Regions from separate parts of the Pseudomonas grandcourensis genome, predicted to be linked through region 2. Evidence: riboswitches for the same ligand, from Rfam matches in the RefSeq annotation. Region 2 holds a riboswitch; the other holds the start of a gene.
What was found. A riboswitch is a leader RNA that binds a small molecule or an ion and turns the genes downstream of it on or off. The one in region 2 is predicted to bind cobalamin.

Region 1: linked by a shared signal. The riboswitch ahead of cobW (cobalamin biosynthesis protein CobW) and the one ahead of cobO (cob(I)yrinic acid a,c-diamide adenosyltransferase) in region 2 are both predicted to bind cobalamin.

The regions. Positions count from the first base shown of each region.
Region 1 is NZ_CP150919.1:3,740,394-3,750,402, forward strand. Features, by position in the region: gene AABM52_RS16705 (AAA family ATPase) at 1-253, opposite strand, end outside; gene cobN (cobaltochelatase subunit CobN) at 402-4,244, opposite strand; gene cobW (cobalamin biosynthesis protein CobW) at 4,248-5,318, opposite strand; cobalamin riboswitch at 5,421-5,634, opposite strand; cobalamin riboswitch at 5,868-6,094, shown strand; gene AABM52_RS16720 (CbtB-domain containing protein) at 6,215-6,406, shown strand; gene AABM52_RS16725 (CbtA family protein) at 6,418-7,125, shown strand; gene AABM52_RS16730 (cobalamin biosynthesis protein) at 7,122-7,535, shown strand; gene cobM (precorrin-4 C(11)-methyltransferase) at 7,619-8,365, shown strand; gene nfuA (Fe-S biogenesis protein NfuA) at 8,436-9,020, opposite strand; gene AABM52_RS16745 (fatty acid cis/trans isomerase) at 9,125-10,009, opposite strand, start outside.
Region 2 is NZ_CP150919.1:1,885,771-1,895,779, reverse strand. Features, by position in the region: gene AABM52_RS08420 (adenosylcobinamide-GDP ribazoletransferase) at 1-304, opposite strand, end outside; gene cobC (alpha-ribazole phosphatase family protein) at 307-882, opposite strand; gene cobT (nicotinate-nucleotide--dimethylbenzimidazole phosphoribosyltransferase) at 879-1,934, opposite strand; gene cobU (bifunctional adenosylcobinamide kinase/adenosylcobinamide-phosphate guanylyltransferase) at 1,931-2,452, opposite strand; gene AABM52_RS08400 (cobyric acid synthase) at 2,575-4,026, opposite strand; gene cobD (threonine-phosphate decarboxylase CobD) at 4,023-5,015, opposite strand; gene cbiB (adenosylcobinamide-phosphate synthase CbiB) at 5,008-5,916, opposite strand; gene bluB (5,6-dimethylbenzimidazole synthase) at 5,913-6,563, opposite strand; gene AABM52_RS08380 (cobyrinate a,c-diamide synthase) at 6,560-7,930, opposite strand; gene cobO (cob(I)yrinic acid a,c-diamide adenosyltransferase) at 7,927-8,538, opposite strand; cobalamin riboswitch at 8,620-8,853, opposite strand; gene AABM52_RS08370 (hypothetical protein) at 9,007-9,591, shown strand; gene AABM52_RS08365 (sorbosone dehydrogenase family protein) at 9,658-10,009, shown strand, end outside.

The DNA.
Region 1 (10,009 bases), 1.9 Mb from region 2:
CTTCGCCCAGCGCCGCGTCGAGATCAAGGGTGCCGACCAGGCGCTCCTCGGTGGCGCCCAGCGGCAAGGTGACGAACTGACCGCTGGCCAGCAGGTCCGCCAGACCGCGGGCCAGGGTCGACTTGGCCATGCCCCGTGGGCCTTCGATCAGCACGCCGCCGATTTTCGGGTCGATGGCGGTCAGGCACAGGGCCAGCTTCAAATCGTCGGCACCGACCACGGCGGAGAGCGGGAAATGCGGGGTGTCGGTCATTGTTTTATCTCGGTCATGGTCGGTGATCTCACAGGCGCCGCTATCCGTGTGGGAGCGAGCTTGCTCGCGATGGCGGAATGTCAGGCAACATTTTTGTCGACTGAGCGAATGTCATCGCGAGCAGGCTCGCTCCTACAGGGGGAACAGGTCAGCCGTCTTCTTCTATATCCAGCAAAAGATTCTCCAGCGCCTCGCGGTATTCGCCGGGGTCCTTCCACATCCCCCGCTGTTGCGCCTCAAGCATGCGCTCGGTCATGTCGCGCAAGGCATGGGGATTGTGTTCGCGAACAAAATCCCGGGTGTCCGGATCAAGCAAGTAGGCATCGGCCAACAACGCGTACTGGTGATCGTCGATCAACTGCGTGGTGGCGTCGAAGGCGAACAGGTTGTCGACCGTCGCGGCCATTTCGAACGCACCTTTGTAGCCGTGACGTTTAACGCCTTCGAGCCACTTCGGGTTGGCCGCCCGGGAGCGGATCACCCGGTTCAGCTCTTCCTTCAAGGTGCGAATCTTCGGCAGGTCCGGCTGGCTGTGGTCGCCATGATAACTGGCCGCCGCCTCGCCTTTCAGGCTTTCCACCGCTGCGAGCATACCGCCCTGGAACTGGTAGTAATCGTTGGAGTCGAGCAGATCGTGCTCGCGGTTATCCTGGTTTTGCAGCACCGCCTGTACCTGGCTCAGGCGCTGGCTGAACTGTTCGCGAGCGGCGGTGCCTTCGTCAGAACCGCCGTAAGCGTAGCCGCCCCAGTTGAGGTAAACCTCGGCCAAGTCCTCGCGGCTCTGCCACAGGCGACCGTCGATGGCGCCCTGCACTCCCGCACCGTAGGCACCGGGTTTGGCCCCGAAAATCCGCCAGCCGGCCTGGCGTCGCGCAGCGTCTTCATCGAGCCCTGACTGCAGCAAGGCTGCACGCTCGGCGCGGACCTTGGCCGCCAATGGGTTGAGGTCGTCCGGCTCATCGAGGTCGGCCACCGCTTGCACTGCCGCGTCGAACAAGCGAATCAGATTGGCAAAGGCATCACGGAAGAAACCGGACACACGCAAGGTCACGTCCACCCTCGGGCGGTCGAGCAAACTCAACGGCAGAATCTCGAAATCATCGACCCGCTGGCTGCCGGTGGCCCACACCGGACGCACGCCCATCAGCGCCATCGCCTGGGCGATGTCATCGCCGCCGGTGCGCATGGTCGCGGTGCCCCACACCGACAGGCCGAGCTGGCGCAAATGATCGCCGTGGTCTTGCAGGTGCCGTTCGAGAATCAGGTTGGCCGACTGGAAACCGATGCGCCACGCCGTGGTGGTCGGCAGGTTGCGCACGTCCACGGAATAGAAGTTGCGACCGGTGGGCAGCACGTCCAGGCGACCACGACTCGGCGCGCCGCTGGGACCGGCCGGGACGAAGCGACCGCTCAGGGCGTCGAGCAATCCGCACATTTCCGCCGGACCGCAGGCGTCCAGACGCGGAGCGACCACCTCGCGCAGGTTGTCGATGATGGCTTGCACCTCGATCCAGTCCACATCCTGTAGGAGCGAGCCTGCTCGCGATGGTGTGTCAGTTGACATCAATGTGGCTGACACACCATCGCGAGCAGGCTCGCTCCTACAGGGGCTATTCAAAGCGTCCGAAATCAACTGCGCGGCGAACAATTCCAGGCGCTCGCGGGTATCACCCGCCGTGCGCCATGTCTCATTGCTGATAAGCAAAAGTGAATCGGGACGCGGCCCGGTCCACGGCTCGGCCAGCGCACAATCCAGCGGATCGAACCCCAGCCTGAAAGCCTTGGCCAGTGCCCGCAGCAAACTCGACTGCCCGCCCCGCCCATCGCCCCGTGGAATGCGCAACAACGCCAGCAAGGTATCGATACGCAAACGCCCGGTGGGAGATTCGCCGAACACATGCAGGCCGTCGCGGATCTGCGACTCCTTCAAATCGCACAGATAGGTGTCGAGTCGCGGCAACCAGATCGCTGCGTCGGCATCACTGTCGAGTTGTTCGTCCAGTTGCAGTTCACGGTCGATGTGGGTGTCACGCACCAGTTGCAGGATGTCACGCTGCAACTCTCGGGCGCGACGCGGATCGAGCAACTGCGCTTCGTAATATTCGTCGGCCAACAGTTCGAGGTTGCGCAGCGGGCCGTAGGTTTCGGCGCGGGTCAGCGGCGGCATCAGGTGATCGATGATCACGGCCTGGGTACGCCGTTTGGCCTGGGCACCCTCGCCCGGGTCGTTGACGATGAACGGATAGATGTTCGGCAGCGGCCCGAGCAGTGCGTCCGGCCAGCAGTTTTCCGAAAGTCCCACGCCTTTGCCCGGCAGCCATTCGAGGTTGCCGTGCTTGCCGACGTGGATCACACCGTGGGCGCCGTAGGTGTTGCGCAGCCAGAAGTAGAACGCCAGGTAGCCGTGGGGCGGCACCAGGTCCGGGTCGTGATACACCGAGCTCGGGTCGACCTGATAACCCCTGGCCGGCTGAATGCCGACGAAGGTCAGGCCAAAACGCAGGCCAGCGATCATCATCCGTCCGCTGCGGCACATCGGGTCGCTTTCCGGCGCACCCCAACGTTCGAGCACCGCCGCACGGTTGGCTTCGGGCAGTGCGTTGAACATCACCAGATAATCATCCATGCCCAGGCTTTGCTGGCACGGACGCAGGTCGAGGGTCTCGAGGTCGTTGCTGACGCCGCCCAGTAACTGCTGGATCAATGCGGTGCCGCTGTCCGGCAACTCAGCCGGCAATGGATAACCTTCGGCATGCAGCGCCCGCAGGATATTCAGCGCAGCCGCCGGGGTATCGAGGCCAACGCCGTTGCCGATGCGACCGTCGCGCGTCGGGTAATTGGCGAGAATCAAGGCAATGCGTTTTTCCGCATTGGGCACCCGCGCCAGTTCGACCCAACGCCGCGCCAGTTCGGCAACGAAATCCATGCGTTCCGGTTGTGGCCGGTAGCAGACCACATCCGACTGACTGCGCTCACTGCGCCACGCCAGGTCCTTGAAACTGATCGGGCGGCTGATGATGCGTCCGTCCAGCTCCGGCAAGGCGATGTGCATCGCCAGGTCTCGGGGGCCAAGCCCCTGTTCGCTGGCGCGCCAGCCGGGTTCGTTGTCTTGGGCGCAAATGGCCTGGATCACCGGAATATTGCGGCGAAACGGGCGCAGATGCGGTGCTTCTGGACTGGATTGGGCGAAGCCGGTGGTGTTCAAAATCACCGAGACGCTGCCCTCATCCAGCCAGTCCTCGACCACGCAAAGACAACCGGGCTCCTTCAGGCTGGCCAGCGCTATCGGCAACGGATTCAACCCCGCAGCCTGCAAGCGCTGGCAAAAAACATCAATGAACGCGGTGTTCGCCGCCTGCAAATGCGAGCGGTAGAACAGCACCGCCGCCACCGGTTGATCGGCGTGCCAGTCGGCCTGCCAGTCGCTCAGTGCAGCGGAGTGTTTGTGCGGATGGTAAATCGCCGTGCGTGGCAGGGTTTGCGGCTCGCCCCAGGTGTAATCACGGGCCAGCCAGCGGTTGGCCAGGCAGCGGAAGAAATCGAGGGCGTTGCCCATACCGCCCTGGCGCAGAAACTGCCAGAGACGGTCGCGATCCTCGGCGCCGACGGTGCTCAGGTCACTGAGCTCCGGGTCCGGGCGATCATCACCCGGCACCAGAATCACCTGCACGCCGCGCTGAGACAGTTCGACCAGGCGCTCGATGCCGTAACGCCAATAGGCGATGCCGCCGTGCAGCGAAATCAGGATCACCTTGGCGTGACGCAGCACTTCATCGACGTACAAGTCGACCGAGGCATGGTTCTGCACCTGCATCGGGTTGGCCAGGCGCACGCTCGGGTAATCGTCGGGCAACTGCTGCGCCGCTTCGGCGAGCAGTGCCAGGCTGGAATCGCCGCTGCACAGGACCACCAGTTCGGCGGGGGTTTGTCCAAGGTCGGCAATGTTGTCATCCGACACGAAACCGCCGGGCTGGGTCCTGAGCAGGTGCATGGCTTACACGCTGAGCGCGGCGCGCAATTGCGCTTCGAGAACAGTGGCGTCCAGTTCCTGGCCGATCAGCACCAGACGGGTGACTCGTGCTTCTTCAGCGCCCCACTGGCGGTCGAAATGCTTGTCGAAACGCGTGCCCACGCCCTGGATCAGCAGGCGCATCGGTTTGTTCGGGATCGCCGCAAAACCCTTGACCCGCAGGATGCCGTGTTGGACCACCAGTTGGGTCAGCGCGTCCAGCAGCAGGCTTTCGTCGGCTTGCGGCAGCTCGATGGAGATCGAGTCGAAGGCGTCGTGATCGTGGTCATCATGATCGTCGTCGCCATCGTGATGGTGGTCGTGGTGGCTGTGACGGCTGTCGATGTGTTCTTCGGAGCCGGCCCCCAGGCCGATCAGCACGTCCAGCGGCAGGCGACCGCTGCTGGCTTCGACGATTTTCACCGCTGGTGGCAATTCCTCGGCGACTTCCATGCGCACACGGGCCAAGTCCGCCGGGTTGATCAGGTCGGTTTTGTTGAGGATCACCAGATCAGCGCTGGCCAGTTGGTCGGCGAACAGTTCGTGCAGCGGCGATTCGTGGTCCAGGTTCGGGTCGAGTTTGCGCTGGGCGTCGACCTGATCCGGGAACGCGGCGAAGGTGCCGGCGGCCACGGCCGGGCTGTCGACCACGGTGATCACCGCATCCACCGTGCAGGCACTGCGGATTTCCGGCCACTGGAAGGCCTGCACCAGCGGCTTGGGCAGGGCCAGACCGGAAGTTTCGATCAGAATGTGGTCAAGATCACCGCGACGGGCCACCAGTTCGCGCATCACCGGGAAGAATTCTTCCTGGACGGTGCAGCACAGGCAGCCGTTTGCCAGCTCATAGACACGGCCGTTGGCTTCTTCTTCGGTGCAACCGATGGAGCACTGCTTGAGGATTTCGCCATCGATGCCCAACTCACCAAATTCGTTGACGATCACCGCGATGCGGCGACCCTGGGCGTTGTCGAGCATGTGCCGCAACAGCGTGGTCTTGCCCGAGCCGAGAAAGCCGGTGACGATGGTGACGGGGAGTTTGGCCAGTGTTTTCATCGGATGCCCTATGGCTAATGTGGCGGGCATACGGGACGACGACCGGCAACGCGGACGCGCGTGCCTGAAGAGTTCGCCACCGGATCACCCCGCCCGGTTGAAATTGAGAATCTGTGACGAGGCAGGTCTCCTGGCTGACGGTGTGCCGGCCTTGAGCCTGGCATTCGCTGCGCCTTCCCGCCGGCCTCATGGATTGAGCCTGCAGTGGCGTGGCAACGAACATCACCGTTCACAGTTGCGGGGGCAGCCGCGGCATCGACCGCGTTCCCTTCTTAGCTTCGGCAAACACCGAAGAACCTCGAAAGCGCAAGGCTACGCATGGTATTGGGGCGGGTCAATGTTCATGCTGAGAATGCGATCACTTGTGGCGAGGGGGCTTGCCCCCGTTCGGCGGCGCAGCCGTCGCAAGACCTGAGTGCAGGATTTATCAGTAAGATTGCCGGGGGCCGCTTCGCAGCCCAACGGGGGCAAGCCCCCTCGCCACAATGTGCTGTGCGAACCTTAAATGCGAACCCTTGCCAATTGACGCCCAACCCCCGCCCATGCTCTCCTACACACCTTGTTACGGGTGCCCTTCACAGGGTGAAACGGGAAACCGGTGAATCATGTGCTTTACTCTTAAGCCATGTCAGTCCGGTGCTGCCCCCGCAACGGTAAGCGAGCGAAGCATCAGATCCACTGTGCCACTACGGCATGGGAAGGTGATGTTTTCAGGTTCAGGCCCAAGCCTTTACCCCTCGTGAGCCCGGAGACCGGCCCGCAACACAAAGTGACCAGTACGATCACTGAACCAACAAACCCGCGGTGGGCGGGCGCTGTTTGAAACCTTGCGCGCCTGGTCGTGCGGGTTTTTGCATGCGCTCTTATTCCCCGCTGACAGACCAGAGGGAAACGCCATGTCGATCATCAGCAGCGCCGAACACACAGCCGCGAGCACCACCTCAACCCTGACTCAACGTCTGACCGCCGCCGTCTGCGCGTCGATTCTGGGCGCCTGCCTTGTTTATTTCGCCGGTTTCTCGCACATCGAAGCGGTGCACAACGCCGCCCACGATACCCGCCACAGCTCCGCGTTCCCGTGCCATTGAGAGCTGTCGACATGATCAAGCGTATTGCGCAAACCGCAGGTTTCACCGGGCTGCTGGCCGCCCTGTTGCTGACCCTGCTGCAAAGCTTCTGGGTCGCTCCGCTGATTTTGCAGGCCGAGACCTACGAAAAATCCGAACCGGCCGCTGTTGAAATGCATGAGCACGCCGACGGTGCGATGGCTGCCCACACTCACGATGCCGAGGCCTGGGAGCCGGAAGACGGCTGGCAGCGCGTGCTGTCGACCACCGGCGGTAACCTGGTGGTGGCCGTCGGTTTCGCCCTGATGCTGGCCGGCCTGTACACCTTGCGTGCGCCGACCAAAACCTCCCAGGGCCTGCTCTGGGGCCTGGCCGGTTACGCGACCTTCGTGCTCGCGCCGACCCTCGGCCTGCCTCCTGAATTGCCTGGCACTGCCGCCGCCGACCTGGCACAGCGGCAACTGTGGTGGATCGGTACGGCCGCCTCCACTGCCGTCGGTATCGCCCTGATCGTATTCAGCCGTCACTGGCTGATGAAAGTCCTCGGTGTGGCAATCCTTGCCGTTCCCCATGTGATTGGCGCGCCGCAACCGGAAGTGCATTCGATGCTCGCTCCGGAGGCGCTGGAAGCCCAGTTCAAAATCGCTTCGCAACTGACCAACGTGGCGTTCTGGCTGGCCCTGGGCCTGATCAGCGCCTGGTTGTTCCGTCGCAAAAGCGATGGTCAATACCACGCATGACTGACGTCAGCACAGCGCCGACCCTGGTGGTCGGCCTGGGCTGCCAACGGGGCTGCCCCGTCAGCACGTTGCTGGCGCTGCTCGATCAGGCGCTGGAGGCACACCAGATTGCTCGCCATGAAATCAAGGCGCTGGCCAGCATCGATTCGAAGCGCGACGAACCTGCGTTAATCGAACTGGCTCAGCAGCTTGGCCTGGAAATGATGTATTTCAGCAGTGAACAACTGGCCGCTTATGAACCGCAACTCAGTCATCAATCGCAGATAGCGTTTGAACGCACCGGTTGCTACGGCGTGGCGGAAAGCGCCGCACTGGCCCTGGCGGAACAACTGGCCCAGGCTCCGGCAAAACTGCTGATTCCACGACAAAAATACGCCCAGGCAACCCTGGCATTGGCTGGCGCTGCGTAAAAAACCGATAATCCCCGCCTTCGATCATGAACATTCTTCATCTGAAGCCCTGTTCAGTCCCTTTTTCCCCACAGGAACCGACGATGACCGTCTACTTCATTGGCGCAGGTCCCGGCGACCCCGAACTGATTACCGTCAAGGGCCAGCGGCTGATTCGCAACTGCCCGGTGATCATTTATGCCGGTTCTCTGGTACCTGCCGCCGTACTGGAAGGTCACCGTGCCGAACAGGTGGTCAACAGTGCCGAACTGCATCTGGAACAGATCATCGACCTGATCAAGAGCGCCCACGCCAAGGGCCAGGATGTGGCCCGGGTGCACTCCGGCGATCCGAGCCTGTATGGCGCCATTGGCGAGCAGATTCGCTATCTGCGTGAGCTGGGCATTGCGTTCGAAATCGTACCTGGCGTCACTGCGACAGCCGCTTGCGCAGCGCTTTTGGGTGCGGAACTGACGCTGCCGGACATTTCGCAGAGCGTGATCCTGACGCGCTACGCCGACAAGACCGCCATGCCACCGGGAGAGGAATTCTCCAGCCTGGCGCAACACGGCGCGACCATGGCGATTCACTTGGGGGTCAGTCACCTGGCGAAGATAGTTGAGGAACTGCTGCCCCATTACGGCGCCGATTGCCCGATTGCGGTGGTTCACCGCGCGAGTTGGCCGGATCAGGATTGGGTGGTGGGCACGCTTGAGGATATTGCCGGGAAGGTTGAAGCCAAGGGCTTTCGCCGTACGGCGTTGATTCTGGTGGGTCGGGTGTTGGGCAGCGATCACTTTAGCGAGTCATCGCTGTATCGCGCAGGGCATGCGCACCTCTATCGCCCTTAAAATCTTTTATGCTTCACCCACAAAAAACGGCGCTCACGGGGCGCCGTTTTTTCATTTCGCAGCGAACACCTTAGTAGTAGGCGTTTTCTTTCTGCGTGTGGTCGGTCACGTCGCGAACGCCCTTGAGCTCGGGAATACGCTCGAGCAAGGTGCGCTCGATGCCTTCCTTCAGCGTCACGTCGGCCTGGCCGCAGCCCTGGCAACCACCGCCGAACTGCAGAACGGCGATGCCGTCTTCGACCACGTCAATCAGGCTGACCTGACCGCCGTGGCTGGCCAGCCCCGGGTTGATCTCGGTTTGCAGGTAGTAGTTGATGCGCTCGTTGACCGGGCTGTCGGCGTTGACCATCGGTACCTTGGCGTTTGGCGCCTTGATGGTCAGTTGGCCGCCCATGCGGTCGGTGGCGTAGTCGACAACGGCATCGTCCAGGAAGGCTTCGCTGAAGTGGTCGATGTACGCGGTGAAGCTTTTGAGCCCCAGCGCGGTGTCTTCGGGTTTTTCTTCGCCCGGCTTGCAGTAGGCAATGCAGGTTTCGGCGTACTGGGTGCCAGGCTGGGTGATGAAGACGCGGATGCCGATGCCCGGGGTGTTCTGCTTGGAGAGCAGATCAGCCAGGTAATCGTGGGCGGCGTCGGTAATGGTAATAGCGGTCATGGAAACTCCTCGCAGGCTTGGGCGCAGTTTACGCCAATCGACGCGCCGGACAAAGTCCTAGTATTTTTGTCGGGAAAGATTCCGACAATTCCCCCTGTGGGGTTTCAGAGGTTCTCGTAGCGATTCATGTCCAGCACGCCCTCTTCCACCGGATCGTTTTCGTGAATGTAACGGCTCAGGTCATGGAAATAGAACCAGAATTGCGGATGACTGCGACGTACTCCCCAACGTTCGACGATTTTCTCGAAGCTGTCGGTGTCCTTGGCGCTTTCCATCGCATCCACAAAGGCCGGCACTTGCCCGGCCGGGATGTTGAACATGAAGTTCGGGTAGCTGCTGAGTACACCCGGGAAAATCGTCAGGGTATCTAGCCCTGGCTGGTAGCGCAGTGATTCACCGAGCAAAAACGCCACGTTGCTATGGGCCCGGTTACGCAACAGGCTGTAGACCTCACGCTTGCCGCTGCTGGTTTCGATCCGCAGCAGGGTGGCCTCCGGCAACTGATCGATGACCTTCAGCCCCGCTGCCGGACGCGCAGTCAGACGACTCAGCGCCTGCTCGGCACTTTGCAGGTCCGGATCGATGTTCGGCCGCGAACAGTAGGCGCCGTCGCAGCGATTGATCGGGTCGGGCCTGGCATTGAGGTCGCCGTATCGGGCCAGCAGCTGATTGGCGAAGTCACGCTTGGGATCAGCCGGGTTGAGTTTCAGCGCGGTCGGCGTGTCGTCGTCGATGGTTTCGTAGTCGAGCCACATCTTGAATTTGCCACTGTTCTGATACCAGTCGTCGAGGTAGCCATCCCGGGAGTCGGCGGGCATCAGGCGCAGGAAGTTCTGCTCGGCGCCGTTGCGGATCAGGTCGAAATACAGGCGCGTCTGGGCCTGGTGGGACACGTTACCGAACACATCGAAGTTCACTGCCAGTTGATAGTAGGTGCGCTCCAGCAGCGGATAGTCGAACAGCCACATCGTTTGTGGCACCTCGCCGAT
Region 2 (10,009 bases):
TCATGATGGTCAGCGTACGCTCGCGGTCGCCAAAACCACCGAGCCAGGCATCGGCGCTGTCCGCCAGGCCATCCAGATGCAGCCCGCCGCTGAGCAGCACCCAAAGGCTCAGCAACAGCGCCGCGTGCAGCAAGGTCGGCGTGCCCAGCAACAGCCAGTTGACTGCCCACAGAATCGCGCCAAAGAGCAATCCCACCAGCGGATAAAACAGCAGCGACCGCCCCAGTTCCCGGGGCTCAGGCATACCGGGCAGGCGAATCGGCAGGCTGCTGAGAAATTGCAGGGCGATCCAGAATGGCAGCATGGTCAGAGCATTTCCTTCAACAAGCCCGCAGGCTCCACCGTCAGCGAAAACAGCGCGCCATGCCCGACCTCAACGTTGAGCAGTTGCTCCCGCGGCAGCCCGCGCGCTTGTGCCAGCAACAGACGCATCACACCGCCATGGCTGATCAGCAGAATGCGCTCACCGGCAAAGGTCGCCTGCAAACGCTCCAGCGCTGCCAGCACCCGTACCGAAAACTCCGCAACCGGCTCACCCTGAGGCGGCGTGAACGAATAAGGATCGGCCCAGAACAAGCCCAGGGCCTGCGCGTCGGTCTCCATCAAGGCCGCCGCGCTCTGCCCTTCCCAGGCGCCGAAATGCAACTCTTGCAGGTTTTTGTCCAGTTGCACCGGCACTCCCAGTTGCGCTCCGAGTTCCTCGGCAAACCGTGCACAACGCTGCAACGGCGAACTGACCAGCCGATCCCACGGCCCTTGCCCGACCACGGCGGCGCGCATCTGCGCCCAGCCAAAATCGGTCAACGCATCATCGATACTGCCGCGCAAGCCGCCGCCGAGTTCGGTTTCACCGTGACGCAACAGATCCACGCGCAAGGTCATGCCGGGCGATCTGCCACGGCGGCTTCGGCGAAGGTCGCCATCTGCCCGTGCAGGTCGCAAGCCAGGCGCAGCAGCGGCACAGCCAACGCCGCGCCACTGCCTTCACCCAGACGCAGGCCGAGATCGAGCAAGGGTTGCGCATTCAGGGTTTCCAGCACATGACGATGCCCCGGCTCGGCGCCGCGATGACCGAACAACAGCCACTGACGACACTCTGGATTCAAGCGCACCGCAACCAGCGCCGCGACGCTGCAAATGAAGCCATCCACCAACACCGCGACACCTTCCTGGGCACAGGCGAGATAGGCACCGACCAGCGCGGCGATCTCGAAACCGCCGAGGTTGAACAGGGTCTGCAAGGCATCGCCACGCTGCGCACCATGCAATGCCAGGGCGCGCTCGATCACTTGGGCCTTGTGGCTGACACCTTCGGCATTGAGCCCGGTGCCAGGTCCGGTCAAATGCACCACTGGGCAATCCAGCAAAGCACACGCCAGGGCACTGGCGGCGGTGGTGTTGCCGATGCCCATTTCGCCACCGATAAACAACTGCGCACCGCTGGCAATTGCCCGCTGCACGCTGTCACGACCGGCCTGCAGGGCGAGTTGCCCCTGGGCTTCAGTCATGGCCGGTCCCTGTACAAAGTTTGCCGTGCCCGGACCGATGTTCAGGTGACGCACGCCCGGCAGGCTCAGCGACGGCGTGACCGTGCCAAGGTCAACCACCTCAAGGGAAGCGCCCAGCTGCCGCGCCAATACGCTGATCGCGGCTCCACCGCTGACGAAGTTGAGCAGCATCTGCCCGGTCACTTCCTGGGGAAACGCCGACACGCCCTCGGCGACGACACCATGGTCGCCGGCAAAAATCGCGATCCATACCTGCTCCAGACTCGGCTTGACCCGCCCCTGCAAACCCGCCAGTTGCACCGCCAGCGCTTCCAACTGGCCGAGGGAGCCGGCCGGTTTGGTCAGTTGCTGTTGCCGCGCCAGGGCCTGTTCGACCGCTTGGGTATCGACCGGCTTGCACGGGTTCAGCCACCAGGATTGAGTCATAACGCAGTTCCTTTCAGAGTCAGGGGCAGGCCGGCGACGGTCAGGACGACACGCTGACAACGCTCGGCCAGAGCTTGATGCAGCCAACCGGCTTCATCGACATAGCGGCGAGTCAATTCGCCCAGCGGCACGACACCCATTCCGGTCTCGTTGCTGACAAAAATGATTTCACCCGGCAGCGACGCCAGGCAGTCCAGTAAGGCATCACGCTCGGCGTGCAAGCGCTCGGCATCGTCGAGCATCAGCAGATTGGTCAACCACAGGGTCAGGCAATCCACCAGCAGGCAACGATCGGCACGGGCGGATTCGCGCAGCACACGGGCCAGCTCCAGCGGTTCTTCGATCAATGCCCATTCGGCAGGACGACGGGCGCGGTGATGGGCCACCCGCTCGCTCATTTCGCCATCCAGTGGCTGGCTGGTGGCGATGTAGGTCACGGCCAGGGCGCTGTCGATGGCGAGCTTTTCAGCCAGACGGCTCTTGCCGGAGCGGGCGCCGCCGAGGATCAGTTGGAGCATGGTTGTTTCCCTAAAATCTTCGGTGAGGCAACTTAAGTCATCGCGAGCAGGCTCGCTCCCACATGGAAACGCAGTCAACTGTGGGAGCGAGCCCTGCTCGCGATAGCGGAGTTAGAACCGCCTCAGAACCCACAGAGCTGACGCAGCAGAGAAGTATCCAGATGCTTCTCCACCAGATCCGCCAACCGCTCGATATCACGCTCGCGCAAGCCGTGATAATCCACGTCCTGCACCTCCTGCAAACCCGCCCAGCGCAGCAGTGCACTGCACGCCGCCGGCGATTCGAACAGTCCGTGCAAATAGGTGCCGAAAATCTGCCCGTCAGCACTTTGCGCACCATCACAGCGGCCATCATCCAGTTGCACGGCGGCGTTTTCCAGGGCCGGCCCTGTGGTCACGCCGGCATGAATTTCATAACCCGCCACTGGCGCATCTTCCAGCGCCAGGCGGCCACGCACGTTGCGCAACTGCTTCTCTTGTTCGAGCCGGGTCTGGAACGCCAGCAGCCCCAAACCGGCACTGGAACCCGGCGCACCTTCGAGGCCCAACGGATCATGCACCTGCTCACCGAGCATCTGCAGGCCGCCACAGATCCCCAGCAGTTTCCCGCCGTAACGCAGATGCCGGGCGATGGCAGCCTCCCAGCCGTTGGCTCGCAGGTACGCGAGGTCGCTGCGCACACTTTTCGAGCCAGGAAGAATGATCAGGTCGGCGGGCGGAATCACCTGGCCGGGGCTGACGAATTGCAGGTCCACTTGCGGATGCAGGCGCAGCGGATCGAAATCGGTGTGATTGCTGATGCGCGGCAGCACTGGCACCACCACCTTCAGCACCTGTTCGGCTTTGTCGGTCTGGCGTTGATCGATGCCGTCCTCGGCTTCAAGGTGCAGGTCCATCACGTACGGCAGCACGCCGATCACCGGTTTGCCGGTGCGCTCTTCGAGCCAGTCGAGACCGGGTTGCAGCAACGCGATGTCGCCACGAAAGCGATTGATGACGAAACCTTTGACCCGCGCCTGTTCGCTCGGCGACAGCAGTTCGAGGGTGCCTACCAGGTGCGCAAAAACCCCACCACGATTGATATCGGCGATCAGCAGCACCGGGCAATCCACCGCTTCGGCGAAGCCCATGTTGGCGATGTCGCCGGCCCGCAGATTGATTTCCGCCGGCGAGCCAGCGCCCTCGACCATCACCAGCGGATACGCCGCGCTCAAGCGCTCGTGGGAGGCCAGCACCGCTTGCATGGCGATGGTTTTGTAGTCGTGATAGGCGACGGCGTTCATGGTCGTGACGGCGCGGCCATGGATGATCACCTGGGCACCGGTGTCACTGTTGGGCTTGAGCAACACCGGGTTCATGTCGGTGTGCGGCTCAAGGTTCGCGGCCTGGGCCTGTACCGCCTGGGCACGGCCAATCTCGCCACCGTCGGCGGTCACCGCACTGTTGAGGGCCATGTTCTGCGGCTTGAACGGCACCACCCTGACGCCCTGGCGTGTGGCCCAACGGCACAGCGCGGTCACCAGCGTGCTTTTACCGGCATCCGAGGTGGTGCCCTGCACCATCAGCGTGGTCATTGGTTTTCCTTGGCGAAATCTTCGAACGCCTGCGCCAGTCGTACCCAGGCGATTTCGTCACCGGGCAAGCCGAATCGCAGGCTGCTGTTGTGCGTGAACAACCGCAGGAGAATGCCGCGCCGGGCCATGAACCCATGCAGTGCTTCGGCGCGCTCGGTGATCAGCCACTGGAACAGCGCACAACCGCCCTGAGGCTCGAAGCCGTGTTGTTCCAGCAACGACGCAAGGCGCTCGCTGGCTGCTTCGGTGCGCTCCCGTTGCCGCGTCTGCCCTTGCGTATCGCGCAGACAGGCCTGGCCCACTACCCGGGTTGCCCCGCTCACGGCCCAGGGCCCCACTTGTTCAGCGAGCAACTTGAGCAACTTGCGCTCGGCCAGCACAAACCCGAGGCGCACACCGGCCAGGCCGAAAAACTTGCCGAAGGAGCGCAAGACGATCAGCCCGACTTGATGGGCAAAAGGCGCCAGGCTCAGTTGCGGCGTGTTATCCATGAACGCTTCGTCCACCACCAGCCAGCCACCGCGCTGGGCCAGCCGCGTATGCCAGTCGAGCAGCCGACTGGGGGTGAGGCTCAGGCCCGTGGGGTTGTTCGGATTGACCACCACCAGCACGTCGAAACTGTCGATAAAGAAGTCGACTTCCTGCTCCAGCACTTCACGCACGATGTAGCCGTTGCGACGCCACGCTTCGGCGTGCTCGGCGTAACACGGCGACAGCACGCCGACCTTGCCCGCCCGACGCAAGCGCGGCAGCAGTTGAATCGCCATTTGCGAGCCGGCCACCGGCAATGCCTGCAAGGTGCCGTAGTAATCGCAGGCGGCCTGCTCCAGACCGTCGTCCGCCTCCGGCAAACGAGCCCAGGCCCGCAGCGGAATATCCGGCACCGGGAACGGCCAGGGCGCAAGGCCCGTGGACAGGTCCAGCCAGTCGGCTTCATCTATGCCGTATTCGAGCGCTGCCTTGCGCAGTCGCCCACCGTGCTCAAGCATAAAATTCGGCCCCCAGGCAGAGAATCAGCAGCCATAACCATACCCCGCGCTGGACCAATTGCCAGCCCCGGTCTATGGAGTCGGCATCCGCCGCCACGCCTTCGCCCAACTGCGGACGCTGATGCAGTTCGCCGTGATAAATCGCCGCCCCACCCAATTCGACGCCAAGGGCGCCCGCCCCTGCCGCCATCACCGGGCCGGCGTTCGGGCTGTCCCAGGTCGGGCCTTGGGTGCGCCAGCATTTCAACGCCAGTCGGGTTTTGCCCAACAGCGCGTAAGTCAGTGCCACCAGGCGCGCAGGAATGTAATTGAGCACGTCGTCGACCTTCGCCGCCGCCCAGCCGAACCGTTCGAAACGCTCATTGCGATAACCCCACATCGCATCCAGCGTATTGCTCAGGCGGTAGAGCACCACGCCCGGCGCGCCCGCCACGGCAAACCAGAACAATGCGGCGAACACCGCGTCGCTACCGTTCTCCAGCACCGACTCGGTAGCGGCACGGGCGACTTCGGTTTCATCCAGATCACTGGTTTTACGGCTGACCAGATAACTCACACGCTTGCGTGCTTCATCAAGATCACCGCCGCGCAGGGCCTTGGCCACAGGCTCGACGTGCTCACCGAGGCTGCGCATGCCGAGGGCGCAATAGAGCGCGAGAATCTCGACGATCCAGCCGACATAAGGCGCCCAGGAAAATGCCGTGGCCAACAATGTCAGCGGCAACACGGCAATCACCCACGCGGTGACGCCATGGCTGCGCCAGCCACGACCGCCGCCGTTGAAACGTTGCTCGATGCGCTCGGCAAAACGGCCGAACGCCACCAGCGGATGCCAGCGCTTGGGTTCACCCAGCAGCGCATCCAGCGCAACCGCGGCGACACTCAACAACGCCACACTCATCGATTCACTCCCCAATAATTTTCATACAGCAATTCATGTAGCGGACGCGCCTGCGCCCAGCCTTCGAGCACCAGCATCGGTGCCGGGTAGAACTCTTTGACAGGCCCCATGCACAGCACCGCGAGTGGTTTGGCGCCAGGAGGCAACCCCAGCAAATCGGCCAAGGCTTGCGGCTCGAACAGCGAAACCCAGCCCATGCCCAACCCTTCCGCGCGGGACGCCAGCCACAGGTTCTGGATCGCGCAGGACAGCGAGGCCATGTCCATTTCCGGCAAGGTGCGGCGACCGAAGATATGCTGCTCGCGGTCGTCCATCAGCGCGGCGACCAGTACCTCGGCGCAATCGTTGATGCCTTCGACCTTGAGCTTCATGAACTCATCGCTGCGCTCACCGAGGGCTTCGGCGGTGCGGATGCGTTCTTCTTCCACCAGGGCCTGGATTTGCCCGCGCAAGGCGCGATCGCTGATGCGAATGAAGCGCCAGGGCTGCATCAGGCCGACACTGGGTGCCTGGTGTGCGGCCTCGAGCAGGCGCTGGAGCAATTCGGGCTCGACGGTGCCACCACTGAAGTGGCGCATGTCGCGGCGTTCGGCGATGGCGCGATAGACCGCTGCGCGTTCGGCTTCGGAAAATGCGTTGTCGGTCATGGCCGCTTCGCGAGCAGGCTCGCGCCCACAGGAGTCAGGTGATCCATTATGGAAGCGATGACGGTCTCAAGGTCTGGCGCAAACAGCGCGGCAATCGCCGTGGGGTTCGACGGAAAATAAAAGTGCACATAAGAGGCCGTCATCCGCCCCTCACGGTAGACCGCCTCCGCTCCGCGCCCGCCGTTAGGGCTCAAGCCACGGGCAATTGGCGCCAGTTCAGTGGTGGTCAGCGAATGGTGATAGGTGTGCCCGCGCAGCGAACCTTCCGGCAGGTCCACCGCTTGCAACGCCAGCGCTGCCAGACGCTTTTGCATCACCGCATCACCGGCCAGCAAGCCAACCAGTTCGGCGCGAGTGCCCTCGACATCGGTCAGGGAATCGAGCAGATACAGCATGCCGCCACACTCGGCGAGCAAGGGTTTGCCTGCGCGGTGGTGGGCGCGGATCGCGTCGAGCATCGCGGTGTTTTGCGCCAGCGCAACATGGTGCAGCTCCGGGTAACCACCCGGCAGATACAGGCTGTCCGCCTCCGGCAACCCACTGTCGCGGATCGGCGAGAAGAACGACAACTCGGCGCCCATCGCCCGCAGCAGATCCAGGCTCGCACCGTAGGTGAACGCAAAGGCTTCATCCCGGGCGACGGCAATGCGCACACCGGCCAGCAGCGGCTCGGCCACGATCACATCAGGGGTGGCAAACTCGACCGCCGGCGGCAGCGCAACCTCGCAACTGCTGGCCAGGGCATCAGCGGCCGCATCAAGGCGCAGGTCGAGATCGTTCAACTCACTGGCCTGCACCAGCCCCAGGTGCCGGCTCGGCAATTCGATCCCGGTTTCCCGGGACAGCGCGCCGTACCAGCGCAAACCTTCAGTCAGGCTGCCTTCAAGCAGTTGCGCGTGGCGCAGCGTGCCGACACGATTGGCCAATACCCCGGCGAACGGCAAGTCCGGCTGATAACGCGCCAGCCCCAGGGCCAGTGCGCCGAAGGTCTGGGCCATGGCGGTGCCATCGATCACACCCAGCACCGGCACACCGAAATGCCGCGCCAGATCGGCGCTCGACGGCGTACCGTCGAACAGCCCCATGACGCCTTCAATCAGGATCAGGTCCGCTTCAGCGGCAGCCTCCCACAGCAACCGGCGACTCTCCTGCTCGCCGACCATCCACATGTCCAGCTGATACACCGGCGCACCGCTGGCGCGCTCGAGGATCATCGGATCGAGAAAGTCGGGACCGCACTTGAACACACGGACCTTGCGCCCCTGATTGCGATGCAATCGGGCCAGCGCCGCGGTGACGGTGGTCTTGCCCTGGCCGGAAGCCGGCGCGGCAATCAGAACCGCCGGACAGTGTCGAGGCTGACTCACAATTCGACGCCTTTCTGCGCTTTGATCCCGGCTTGAAAGGCGTGTTTGATCACGCCCATTTCGGTGACGGTGTCAGCCATCTCGATCATTTCCGGCTTGGCGGCACGACCGGTGACCACCACGTGTTGCATCGGCGGCCGGGCCTGCAAGTCGCTGAGCACCTGATCGAGATCGAGGTAGCCGTGCTTGAGGGCGATGTTCAGCTCATCCAGCACCACCAGACCGATGGACGGATCGCGCAGCAGTTGCTGCGACACCGCCCAGGCAGCTTCGGCGGCGGCGATGTCGCGCTGACGGTCCTGGGTTTCCCAGGTAAAACCTTCGCCCATCACGTGAAAGCGCACCTGCTCGGGAAAGCGCCGGAAGAACAACTCTTCGCCCGTGCTGTTGCGGCCCTTGATGAACTGCACCACGCCGCATTGCATGCCGTGCCCCATGGCGCGGGCAAGCATGCCGAAGGCCGAACTGCTCTTGCCCTTGCCATTGCCGGTCAGCACCAGCAGCAGGCCACACTCGTTCGGGGAATTGGCGATGCGCTCGTCGATCACGGCTTTTTTGCGCTGCATGCGCGCCAGGTGGCGTTCGTCACGATCGGGGGTATCAGTCATGGGGGAGCTCTCCGTTGAGGCAGGAATAACGGCGGGCAGGCACAAGAATAGAAGGCAAAAAGCCTGGCATCGCCCACCGTGATGCCGCTGGATGAATCAGGCCGGTCTCCGGGCTCATGAGTGGCGCGGGGCCGGACTGTGCGCCTTCCCGCATCGAATCGACACAGTGGCATCACACACAGTTTTCACTCATTTACCGTTGCGGGGGCAGCGCCGGAATTGCGGGCCTTCGACCAACAGAAGGACTCACTCACCGGCTTCCCTGTTTCACTCTGTCGACCCAAGCCACAGAGCACCTGAAACAAGCCGCGAAGGTTAGAGGGTTGGGGGTGGAGCGTCAATTAAAGCCGGGAGGCCATCGAGCGAATAACTGCCATCCATCAATAAACTGACGTCAATCTTGTGCCACGCTCTCAGCAGTGATATCAAAGAGCCACAATCTCACAACACAATAACAAGGGTGAGCCCATGCAAGGCATGATCATCAGCAATCCAAAGCTGGAATTCCTGCGCCCGGTGCTCGAGCACTGGTTCGAATGCATCGACCGTTACAACGCCGTCCGCGGTGATGGCGACACACCGTACTGGCATGACGAAAAGGCCAATCTCGGACTGCTGTCTGCCGCGGCCTGGATGGCCGAGATGGTCACGCTGCAGCAGACGCCCACCCGCAAGCAGACCGAAGAAGGCGAACGCAACAGCCGCGCCGACCTGCTCCTGGCCTCGCCCGAAACCCGCGCCTACATCCAGACCAGCCAGCGTTGGCCACGGGTCAACAGCCTCAATCTGACCCAGGCCCTGCTCGACATCGCCAGCGATGCAAAGCGCGTGAGCCACGCCAGCGACCTGAAACTCGGCTGCCTGTTCGTCGCCCCGCAAAAAGCCCAGCAAGGCGCAACGCCGGAAGAACTCCAGGACATGGTCGACGACCTGCAAAAGGAACACACCTGCGCTGTCGCCTGGTATTTCCCTTATGCCTACCGCAAGTTGCGCAACGAAGCCGGCAACTATCACCCCGGCATTGCGGTGCTGTTCAAGGAAGCACGCGGCTGAGAGTTGAACCATCGCACGACACCCCTCCTCTATGAATAGAACAAGGCATTCATAGGGAAGACCAGCATGCGCACGTCCCCGCTCGTTCTCGTTATCGCGCTCTGCGGAGGGCTCGCCGCTTGTGGCGAGACCTCCCGGCTGCAAGTCTCCGACGGTACCGGCCCGTCACCTCAACTACCGGAACCCAACAAGACACTGGTTCCGACGGTGAACATCGCCCCGGCCATCGGCTGGCCACAGGGTGCGAAACCCGTCGCCGCCACGGGCACTCAAGTGGCCGCTTTTGCCGAAGACCTGGATCACCCCCGCTGGCTTTATGTGCTGCCCAATGGCGATGTGCTGGTGGCGGAAACCAACGCACCACCCAAACCCGAAGACGGCAAAGGCATTCGCGGCTGGGTCATGAAAAAAGTCATGG